2 regions of the Nocardia sp. NPDC058666 genome follow, and region 1 is predicted to be linked to the other one. Evidence: riboswitches for the same ligand, from Rfam matches in the RefSeq annotation. Region 1 holds a riboswitch; the other holds the start of a gene.
The links. A riboswitch is a leader RNA that binds a small molecule or an ion and turns the genes downstream of it on or off. The one in region 1 is predicted to bind S-adenosylmethionine.
Positions count from the first base shown of each region.

Region 2: it holds a riboswitch for S-adenosylmethionine, as region 1 does, so the genes downstream of both, ACFWVD_RS06715 (aminotransferase class V-fold PLP-dependent enzyme) here and ACFWVD_RS18325 (amino acid ABC transporter permease) in region 1, are expected to answer to the same signal.

Region 1 is NZ_JBHXRY010000007.1:140,235-145,914, forward strand. Features, by position in the region: gene ACFWVD_RS18310 (LLM class flavin-dependent oxidoreductase) at 1-15, opposite strand, end outside; gene ACFWVD_RS18315 (ABC transporter substrate-binding protein) at 44-1,003, opposite strand; gene ACFWVD_RS18320 (amino acid ABC transporter ATP-binding protein) at 1,036-1,797, opposite strand; gene ACFWVD_RS18325 (amino acid ABC transporter permease) at 1,794-2,765, opposite strand; SAM riboswitch class I at 2,875-2,968, opposite strand; gene ACFWVD_RS18330 (hypothetical protein) at 3,255-3,959, shown strand; gene ACFWVD_RS18335 (glycosyltransferase) at 3,978-5,150, opposite strand; gene ACFWVD_RS18340 (LppM family (lipo)protein) at 5,152-5,680, opposite strand, start outside.
Region 2 is NZ_JBHXRY010000002.1:38,611-44,290, reverse strand. Features, by position in the region: gene ACFWVD_RS06730 (flavin reductase family protein) at 192-659, shown strand; gene ACFWVD_RS06725 (hypothetical protein) at 666-926, shown strand; gene ACFWVD_RS06720 (excalibur calcium-binding domain-containing protein) at 945-1,244, opposite strand; gene ACFWVD_RS06715 (aminotransferase class V-fold PLP-dependent enzyme) at 1,347-2,663, opposite strand; SAM riboswitch class IV at 2,703-2,817, opposite strand; gene ACFWVD_RS06710 (MarR family winged helix-turn-helix transcriptional regulator) at 3,032-3,466, shown strand; gene ACFWVD_RS06705 (Pls/PosA family non-ribosomal peptide synthetase) at 3,623-5,680, shown strand, end outside.

The sequences.
Region 1 (5,680 bases):
CAGCAGGAATTTCATGCGCGCGCTCCTAGCGTCTCGAATGACCTCATGCGACAGGCTTTTTCGGCAACCCCGGCGGGTTGATCCGCGACTCGGCGACCTTCTCCGAATCCAGACCCCAGCGATCGAGGACCTTCTGGTAGCTGCCGTCGGCGATGGCGTCGACCAGTGCCCGGTGGATGGCGGCATTGAGGCCGCTGTTCTTCTTGGTCAGCACCGCGATCTCGCCCTGCAAACCCTCACCGGCACCGGAGAAGGTGGCGATGACCTTGGTCTCGCCGGTGGTCGCGGAGTGGTAGAGGCCCGTGGGGCCGGGTCCGATGAAGCCGTCGAGTCGCTTCGAGGCCAGCGCGAGGTAGTAGTCGGTGACCTGCTGGTAGTAGGCGATGTCGATCGGCGCCAGTCCCTCGGCGACATTCTGTTCGTTCCACTTCACCAGCAGCTGTTCCTGGTTCGTGCCCGCGCCGACACCGATTCGCTTGCCCACCAGGCTCTTTCGGTCGGTGAACGTCAGCGCACTGTCCGCGGGCACCTCGAGGGTGACGTTGTCCTTGCGGTAGGTCGCGAAGTCGTACTTCTCCTTGCGCTCCTCGGTGACGGTCACATTGGAGATGAACGCATCGACCTCACCGGAGTCCACGCGCACGAAGTTCTGCGTCCAATCCGCCACCTGCGTCACCAGTTTCAGGCCCAGCTTGTCGGCCACCAGGTTGGCGAAGTCGATCTCGGAACCGACCACGGTCTTGTCGTCGGTGGCATAGAACCGCAGCGGCGGCGCGGCACCGGCGGCACCGGTCACGATCAGCGTGCCGCGATCGCGAATCGCCTGCGGCACAGTCGCGGCGATCGCGTCGACCTTCGCCACGTGCACCCGGCCCTGCTGGGTGGGTGACAGGTCGAAGGTGACCGTGCCGGCCTGGACGGTTTCGGCCGTCTCGGGATCGGCGCACCCTGCGGTCAGCAGTGTCGCCGCCGAAATGATGCCGATCAGCGTGGAAAGTTTCATCAGTGTCGAAACCTGTTCGTGGGAAGGGACAGTCAGCGCACGCGCGACAGGAATGCCTGCGTGCGTGGATGTTCGGGATGATCGAGAACGGTCGCGGCGGCACCGCGTTCGACGATGCGGCCCTCGTCGAGGAACACCACCGTGTCGGCGACCTCACGAGCGAAACCGATTTCGTGAGTCACGATCACCAGCGCGGTGCCGGTGACAGCGAGATCGCGGATTACCGCGAGGACTTCGCCGACCAGTTCCGGGTCCAGCGCGGAGGTGGGCTCGTCGAACAGGATCAGGCGCGGTTTCAACGCCAGCGCACGCGCGATGGCCACGCGTTGCTGCTGCCCGCCCGACAGTCGACGCGGGTAGGCATCGGCGAAATCGGCAAGCCCCACCCGGTGTAGCAGGTGCTTCGCCTCGGCCACCACCTCGTCGCGCGGGCGTCCCTGCGACGAAACCGGTGCCAGCACAATGTTTTCCAGGGCGGTGAGATGCGGAAACAGGTTGAATTGCTGGAACACGAAACCGATCTGGCTGCGCTGAGCACGCACCGCACGATCGGGCAGCGGCCGCAGGATATCGCCGCGCTGCCGGTAGCCGATCAACTCACCGTCGACGTGCACCGTGCCCGCGTCCTGCGCTTCTAGATGATTGAGCACCCGCAGCAGCGTGGACTTGCCCGACCCGGACGGGCCGATCAGCGCGACCACTTCGCCGGTCCGCACCGCCAGGTCGATACCACGCAACACCTCGGTTCCGTTGTAGGACTTACGAATTCCTCGCGCCCGCACCGCAGTGGTCATCGGGTAGCTCCTCGGGGTGCGGCGGCGATCTCGGTCACCTTGGTGCGGACCTTCTGCCACGGTGTCGGCGGCAGCTCACGCTGCGCGCCCTTGGCGTAGTGGCGTTCGATGTAGAACTGGACGATCGTCAGCGCGGTGGTGAGCACGATGTACCAGGCGGTGGCCACCATCAGCAGCGGCACCACCCGACCGTTGCGGCCGAAGATCACCTGGACCTGGTAGAACAGCTCGGCGATCGCCATCACCGACACGATCGAGGTGCCCTTGAACAGGCTGATCACCTCATTGGCGGCATTGGGCAGGATCGAACGCATCGCCTGCGGGAGCACGATCGTGCGGAACTGTCGCCAGCGCGGAATGCCCAGTGCCGCAGCAGCTTCGAGCTGACCGCTGTCGACGGCGAGCAGGCCCGCCCGGATCAGTTCGGCCGAGTACGCCGCCTGATGCAGAGCCAACCCGATCACCGCCGCGGTGAAACCGCTGATCACGCCGTTGACTTCGAAATCGAAGAACGCGGGTCCGAACGGAATACCCACCGACAGACGGGGATACAGGTACGCGATGTTGAACCAGAACAGCAACTGCACGATCAGCGGAATCGACCGGAACGCCCAGATGTAGGTCCAGGCGATCACCCGCAGCACAGGATTGTTCGACACCCGCCCGATCGCCAGCAGCGTGCCGATCGCGAAACCGAGCACGGTGCCCCACAGGGTCAACTCGATGGTCACCCGCAGCGCGGCCAGCACCGATTTCGCGGTGAAATACTGGGCGAACGTGCCCCAGTCCCACCCCGGATTGGTGATCAGACCGTGCGCGAACTGGGCCACCAGCAGCAGTGCGACCGCGGCGACGACCCACCGCCACGGATGCCAGGAACCGGCGATCCGGGGCAGGTCGTTGTCGATGGGATCCGGCTCAGGGGGTGCGGTGTCGCCCGGCGGGGCGGTGACGGCGGACGCGGTCATGGGAGTCCTCAGCAGCACAGTGGAACGAGGTACGGCGACCTCCACCCGGCCAGCGACGGGTACGCGATCTGGCGGCGCTCAGGCCGGACAGGAAGTGTTCACAAGATCTCCTCCATCGAACCCGGCGGAAGCACCCACACCCTCGAACGGGCGGGTTGCTGCGACGTCATCGAGCCAGGTCTCTCGGTCGCTCTGGATGGTTGTGCCCCGGCCTTGCGGCCCGAGCTGAATCAGCATGCGGCACAGCCACGATGGTTCACAACGGTAGAAATCAGCGTGAGTGCAGGGGTTGGTGTCGGCACCGAGTCCGAGCACAATTGCCCCGGTTCGGTGTGGTCCACGACCCGCGAACACGAACCGTGGCGTGGCCGGTGGGTTCGCTGGGAGATTGCGACGCGCCGAACGGGCGGTCACTTCACCTGGGCGGAAATGGTCACCGGGCGGGGTAGCGTCGGGCTTCTCTGAGTCGATGAGGAGTTCGCCGTGATCATGCCGCGTCGTTCCACCGCACTGACCTCGCTGACGGCCTGCGCCGCCGCGCTGCTGCTGGCCGCGCCGTCGGCTGCCGCCGAACCCGCTGTTCCGGTGACGCCCGCCGTCACCAGGGACGCCACGCCCGCCGCCGGTCCCGCAGACCTGCTCGGCGCGTACCAGACGGTCGTCGAGACGCTGAAAGCCCTGGGTATCCAGCCGTTCCTCTACCCGACGGTCGCCCTGAACTGTTCGGGCGACGGCGCGGGCCTGGTCCCGGCCGTCGCGGGTGCGGTGCCGGGCCCGTGGCCTGCGAACACGCTCCCGATCCCCGGCCTGGACCTGTCCGCCGTGAAGTCCGGCCAGACGCTGTTCACGTTCCTGCCCTACGGCTTGGCCGCCGACACCGCCGCGACGAAAACCGCAGGCATGCAGGTGGCCTGGCTCAATATCAGCACCGGGCGCGGCGGTATGGAGTCGATGGGGTCGATCGCCGACATCGTCCGCGCGCTGGTCCCGCCCGAAGTCCCCGTGGAACTGCGCCCACTGGCCGAAACCGCCATCCGCGACTTCCTTTTCGCCGCGATTCCGGTCGGTGGCGTGCGAGCGGTCCCCGTCGACACCGGCAAAGGCACGGTCTTGGCCGCGGTATTCGGCACCGTGGACAACGCGGGCAAATCCTGCTTCTTCTTCCCGACCATCGGCATCACCGAGGTCGACTGAGACCTCGCCGCGTGACAATCAGGCCTGGCGGGCGATGGGGGTGTCGGGGGTGACCAGCGGGCGCTGTTTCCAGCGGAGGCGGCCAGCGCGGTGGCGGTGGTGGGAGCGGGTCCACAGGGTCAGGTAGTGGGCCACGCCTATCGGGTGGGCCAGGGCCGAGGCGATGTCGGGACCGGTGGGGGTGCGGCGGGTTTCGATGGTGCGGGCGGCAAGTCGGCTCGTGATCGCGGCCAGGTAGCCGAGTAGGCCGATGCGGCGGGTCTTACCGCGGCCGAACAGGGCGGCCAGGGGTGGCAGCCAATAGGCAAGGGCGGCAAGGATTCCGATGGCGGCACCGGTGTCGCGGCGGCCACCGTAGGCCGACCACAGCCACCGGGTGTAGCCGTCGGTGAGTTCGGTTGTGCCGGAGTACATTCGGGTGCTCGCGGCCGGGCCCGCGGCTACCAGGGCGGTGCGGTGACCTGCTCGACGCATGGCGCGTGCCAGGTCGAGATCCTCTGTGGCACTTGCCGCTACGGCCGCGTGACCGCCGCCCGCGCGGTACGCCTGTGCGTCGACGGCGAGGAACTGTCCGCAGGCGACGGCGGTGGACGGGCGCAGGCTGTGATTGGCGGGGCCGACCGGCAACGTCGAGGCCCATGACCACGCGAGCAGCGGCTGGACCAGGTGTTCGGTGATCGAACCCGCTTCCTGTACCGGCCACGCCGACACCAAACCTGCCCCGCGCCTGCGTAATTCGGTCACCGCTGCGGCGATGGCGTGGGGTGCCAGGCGCACGTCAGCATCGACGAAAACCAGGGCGGCCGCGTCGGTGCGCGCAGCCAGTCGGGCGCAGGCGGCGGCCTTGCCGGTCCAGCCGGGGGCGGGGTGGGCGGCCGAGCACAGCACGGTGAAGCGGGGGTCGTCGGCGATCGCGGCCAGTGCGGCGTCGTAGGTACCGTCGGTGGACGCGTCGTCCAGGATCAACACCGTCAACCGGGGGACGCCGGTTTGCGCGCGCAGGTCCGCGATCAGCGCGGGCAGGCGGTCGGCTTCGTCGCGGGCGGGAACACACACCGTGACCGGCTCGATCACGCCGGAACCCCCGCGCGGCAACGTGCGCAAAGTGACCAGGTTGTAGGCGGCGGTCGTCGCGCCCAGCGCGGCCAGACCGGTGCCCGCCCAGGTCAGGTAGCGGACCGCCGCGCCCATGTCAGCGACCCAGACGGCGACTGGAGATCTCGCGCCACATCTCCGACGGCGAGAAACCGCCGCGCGGCGCGTGCGGCGGGGCGGGGTTGCGATCGCGGAACGCCAGCCCGGCGATCAGCGCGGCCACCGCGAGGGTGATGCCGCCGACGATGCCCGCCCACCCCGCGAACGAGCGGGTGTTGGGGTCGGCGTACTTCACCTCCGCGCGCATGGTCGACACCTCGCCCGCGGGCAGCTTCCACGACACGGTGTTCTCGCTGTCGGTGGTTTCGCGGGTGCCGTTGGTCTTGGCCACGCGCGCCGGGAACGCCACCGAGAACTGCACGTCGGAACCGTGCGGCGGCACCGATTCCAGATCCACGCGACCCAGCAGACTCACCAGATCGCCGCTGCGCTGGAACTCGAGGGTGAACATGCCCTGCGTCTGATCCGACAGCCCGCCCAACTGGCCGACCTCGCCGAACGACAGATCGTCGAAGAACACCTGCGTGCCCACGAACCCGTCCTGGTTGTAGTTCTCCACCCGGACC
Region 2 (5,680 bases), on a different contig from region 1:
GTCCCGGGCCTGTGCCCTGCGTTTTTACCGCGACCGCGACCACCCAGTCAGACCAATCGGACAACGCGGGCGCAGGAACGCGGGTTGGGCGGGCGTAAGTTGAAGCGGTGGGCGATGTACAACCTTCCGAGACCGGCCTGGTAGTTCCCGACGATCTGAGCGGGATCACCGCCGAGCAATACCGGGCCTCCATGCGCCATTATCCGGCCGGCGTCACCGTGGTGACCCTCGACGCCGACACCGGCCCCGTCGGCTTCACCGCCACCTCCTTCGCCTCCCTGTCGCTGGAACCACCCCTGGTCTCGTTCAACATCGCCCACACCTCGTCGAGCATCGACGCCCTGCGCGCCGCCGACTCCGTGGTCATCCATTTCCTGGGCGAACACCAACACGACCTGGCCCACCGCTTCTCCCGCACCGCCGCCGACCGCTTCACCGACCGCTCCCTGTGGACCACCCTCCCCACCGGCGAACCAGTCCTGCACGGCACCCCCATCTGGCTGCGCACCACCCTCCACAAACTCATAGACCTGGGCGACCACACCCTCGCCGTAGGCCTGGTAACCCGAGTCCACGACCAAACCGAAGAATCCCCCTCAGCCGCCCCGTTGCTGTACTACAACGGCAAATACCACCGCCCCACCCCCCTCGACACCTGAGAGTCCATGAGCGAGTTCCGCGTAACCGGCGTCTTCCCTGTCAGCTACAAACCGAACCCGTTCGTGACGGGCTATGCGATCGGCGACTTCCGTCAGGGCGACCACGTGGAACTCCGGCGGGGCGACGAGGTGATCGCCGACGGAACCCTCCAGTGGATCGAATTCCACCGATCATCCAGAGGCGAATACTCATTCACCTTTTCGGACACGATCTCCCAGCTCGTCCAGCCGGGCGATGTCGTGCACTCGACCTCGACCGCCGACTAGGCCGGAAGAACGACGAGACTATTTTTCGCAGGCGATGCCGTCCCCGTCTCGGTCCAAGCTGGATCTGTACCCCGGGTCGCCCCGGTGCAGCGGCGCGGCGCCGGCTGCTTTGGCCGCCTTGCAATTCGGGTAGTAGGCGCTGGCCGGCGCGGGTACTTCGGGTGCGGGGACGGGCGCAACACGTGGGGCAGGCACGTCAACGGTCGTGGTGGGCACAGGGACGATGACGGGCGGCGGAGGTGGCGCGAGCGTCGTGGACGGCACCACGGGGCCTGGCTCCTCCGAGTACCCGGCGCGGGCGATGGGCCGATCTCCCATGCGGGGATGCCGCCGAAACTGGCGTAATCGACCAATTCGCCTCGTCGAAATCAGTTTTCTGACTTTTGAGCGTCGAAGTGGTCGATTACGCCGGGTTGGCGGTTACCCGATCAAGCAGGGGGCCGCGCCTTCGGGGGAAGACGCGGTGAGGGGGCGGGTTTCGGGGGTGGGGTTCCAGTGGCCGTCGGTGGGGGCGTAGGTCCAGGTGGGGCCGGTGGCGACCAGGGTGGTGACGGCGTCGATCAGGCGGTCTACGTCGGCGGCGGTGGTGCCGAGGCCGATGCTGGCGCGCAGGGCGGCGTCCAGGCCCAGGCTTGCCAGGAGGGGGTGGGCGCAGAAGCGGCCGTCGCGGACGCCGATGGCGTGTTCGGCGGAGAGGTAGGCGGCTACCTGGCCGGGGGCGTAGTCGGCGACGGTGAAGGCGACGATGCCCACACAGTCGGGGCTGTCGGACCAGATGGTGACCAGGTCGACGCCGGGGATCGTGGACAGGCCGTCGCGGAGGCGGTCGGCCAGGAAGCGTTCGTGCGCAACGAGTTCGGTGGGGTCGATGGCGGCGAGTGCGTCGCAGGCGGCGGCGATGGCGGCCGCGCCCAACACATTCGGGGATCCGCCTTCGTGCCGCTGGGGTGCGCAGGCCCATTCCACTTCGGACACACCGACATTGCGCACCGCGCCACCGCCGGCCAGGTACGGCTCGCCCTGGTCCAGCCAGTCACGTCGACCCACGAGCACGCCCGAGCCGAACGGCGCGTACAGCTTGTGCCCGGAGAAGGCGAGATAGTCGATGCCGGTCTCGCGCAACGAGATCCGACGATGCGGCGCCAGCTGCGCGGCGTCGACGAGGATGCGCGCACCACACAGATGCGCGATCCGCGCGAGACGTTCCAGCGGCAGCACCTCACCGGTGACATTGGACGCGCCGGTCACCGCGAGCAGCGCGGCGGGCTTGCTGCACAGTTCGGCGACCACCCGCTGCACCGTCTCCTCGACGGTGGCACCGGCGCGCACGACCCGGCGACCGTGCTCGGTCCACGGCAGGAAGTTCGCGTGATGTTCGATATCGAGCACCACGGTCTCCCCCGGCACGCACCCGGCCAGCAGGTTCAGCGAATCGGTGGTGTTGCGCGTGAAGACGACGACCTGGTCGTCGTCGGCGTCGAGGAACCGGGCGACCGAGCCGCGCGAGGCCTCGTAGCACTCGGTGGAGATCCGCGACGCGTACCCGGCACCGCGGTGCACGCTGGCGTAGAACGGCAGCAGCTGCGAGATCCGGTCGGTGACCTGCTTCAACGCGGGCGCGCTGGCGGCGTAGTCGAAGTTGGCGTAGGTGCTCGTGCCGCCCTGCACGAGCGGAACGCGCAGGTCAGCGCCGGACACGGCGGCGATGGCACAGGTGGGGTCGATTACAGCAGTCATGACGAAATCCCGTCGGTTCAGGGACCCGCTCGAAGAGTTGGCCCGCGCTTGCCGCGTCCGATGCGGACGTCAGCCAGGTCGTCACCCGGAGCACCCCACCGCGGAGGAGGGTTGCCGACCAGCAAGCCGGGGCTGAACACTGGTACTCGTGACCTGCAACGAGAGTGACAGACGATCGCGGGACCTGTCAACCGTCAAGGCGTGAGTCACAGGAAGTGGGCGGTCGACACGTCGGGATCATCAGAATTTTCGAGATCGCGCGATTGCCCCGAGTTGCCTGGTCACGCCCACTTCTCAACCATCTGAAAACCCCATGATGGACACCCGAGATGATTGAGCGGCTCCACTATTTGCTAGAGTCCTCTCTCATGTCCACGAACACGAACTCCGTCCGCGGCCTGCCGCGCTACCCGGTGTACGCGCTCGGACGGCTCACCAAGGCGCTGCACGCCGAGATCGACGTGCCGTTGCGCGATCACTGGGTGCTCACCTTCATCGAGGAGAACGCCGACCTGACGCAGAAGAAAGTCGGCGACGCGCTCGGCATCGACCGCAGCGAAGTCGTGCGGCTGATCGATGCGTTGGAACGCGCCGACCTGGTCGAACGCACCCGCGACGGCAAGGATCGCCGCAAGTACCGACTGCGGATCACCGAGGCGGGGCGCAAGCAGTGCAAGCGCACCGACAAACTGATCGTCGAAGCCACCGCCCGAGTGCTGGACGGCCTCGACGAACAAGAACAGCGCACGCTGCACCGACTGGTGGTCACGGCGCTGGGCGAGTTGCCGGAATCGCCGTCGTGATCAGCGCCGACGGCACGCCGCACGCTGCCGTCGAGCAAGTCCCTCCGCGAGTACCGTTGGCATCTGGTGACCATCCCGTTTGCCCTCCGGTAACCCGCTCATGAAACAACAGACACCACCGATGGGGGTCAACCGATGAGAGGTGGACTGAGCACGATGCTCGAGCCACAGGTTCCGGCGGTTCTTCGCGACCCGCTGTTGCGCGCCGATCTCGCCGCGCCGCCGCGCACCCTGGTCGACATTCTGACCAGCACCGCGCTGGCACACCCGGACGCACCGGCGATCGACGACGGCGCGGTCGTGCTCACGTACATGGAGCTGATCGCCACGATCGAGGCCCGCATGGCCGAGCTGACCGAGGCGGGCGTGCGACCGGGCGACCGGGTCGGCGTGCGGATGCCGTCGGGTAGCGCGGCGCTGTACGTGACGATTCTGGCGGTGCTCTACTGCGGCGCGGCCTACGTGCCCGTCGACGCCGACGACCCGGAGGAACGCGCCAAGCTGGTCTTCGGCGAGGCGAAGGTGAGCGCGATCGCGACCGCCGACGGCATCGAGTCACAGACCACGGCCATGGGCGACCACGACTGGAACACCCTGCCGTCCCCCGACGACGACGCGTGGATCATCTTCACCTCCGGCTCCACCGGAACCCCGAAAGGTGTTGCGGTAACCCATCGCAACGCCGCCGCCTTCGTCGATGCCGAGGCGCGCCTGTTCCTGCAGCAGGCCCCGATCGGCCCCGGCGACCGCGTACTGGCCGGACTGTCGGTGGCCTTCGACGCCTCCTGCGAGGAAATGTGGCTGGCCTGGCGCAACGGCGCCTGCCTGGTCCCCGCCCCGCGCGACCTGGTGCGCACCGGCGCCGATCTGGGCCCGTGGCTGATGCGCCGCGAGATCAGCATCGTGTCGACGGTGCCGACGCTGGCCGCGACCTGGCCCGCGCAAGCACTGGAATCGGTGCGGCTGTTGATCTTTGGTGGGGAAGCGGTGCCGCCCGAGCTGGCCGAGCGCCTGGCGGGCCCCGAGCGTGAAGTGTGGAATACCTACGGGCCGACCGAGGCAACCGTCGTCGCGTGCGCCGCGCTGCTCACCGGCGAGATGCCCGTGCGAATCGGCCTTCCCCTCGACGGCTGGGACCTGACTGTTGTTGACCCGCAAGGCAACCCGGTAGCCGAAGGCGAAACCGGCGAACTCGTGATCGGCGGCGTCGGCCTGGCCCGCTACCTCGACCCCGCCAAGGACGCCGAAAAGTACGCACCCCTGCCCTCGCTGGGTTGGGAACGCGCTTATCGCAGTGGCGATTTGGTGCGCAACGACCGCGACGGCCTGATCTTCCTCGGCCGCGCCGACGATCAGATCAAGATCGGCGGCCGCCGCATCGAACTCGGCGAACTCGACAACGCACTGCAGCACCTACCCGGTGTCAGCGGCGCGGCTGCCGCTATCCGAACCACCAAGGCGGGCAACAAGATCCTGATCGGCTACCTCACCGGCGCCGGACCCGATTTCGACGTGAAGAAGGCCAGAGAGATTCTGGCCGAACAACTTCCGGCCCCGCTGGTCCCCCGCCTGGCGATCGTCGCCGACCTGCCGACCCGCACCTCCGGCAAAGTCGACCGCGACGCCCTGCCGTGGCCACTGCCTTCGACCGACGAGCCCGAGACGGGCCTGTCCGGCACCGCGGCCTGGGTGGCGGGCCTGTGGGACGCGATCCTCGGCGCCCAACCCACCGACCTGGACGCGGAATTCTTCGATCTGGGCGGCGGCTCCCTGTCGGCAGCCCAGCTCGTCGGCGCGCTGCGGGAGAAGTACCCGCACGTCACCGTCGCCGATCTCTACGACCATCCGCGCCTGGGTTCGCTGGTCGAACTCCTCGACGGCAGCGCCCCAGTGGCCGCGGTCGACGTGCGCGTGGTGAAACCGACCCCGTTGCGGGCGCAGGTCACCCAGGTCCTTGCCACGATCCCGCTGACCACCCTCACCGGCCTGCAGTGGGTCACCTGGCTCACCATCGTGTCGGGCATCGCGGCCTGGTCGGGTTCGCTGCCGTGGCTGCCGCGCCTGTCGTGGTGGTGGATCGTGTTGGCGTTCGTGCTGTTCATCTCGCCGATCGGCCGGATGACGATCTGCGTGATCGGCGCCCGCATCCTGCTCGCCGGCCTTCGCCCCGGCTCCTACCCGCGCGGCTCCTCAGTGCACCTGAGGCTCTGGGCC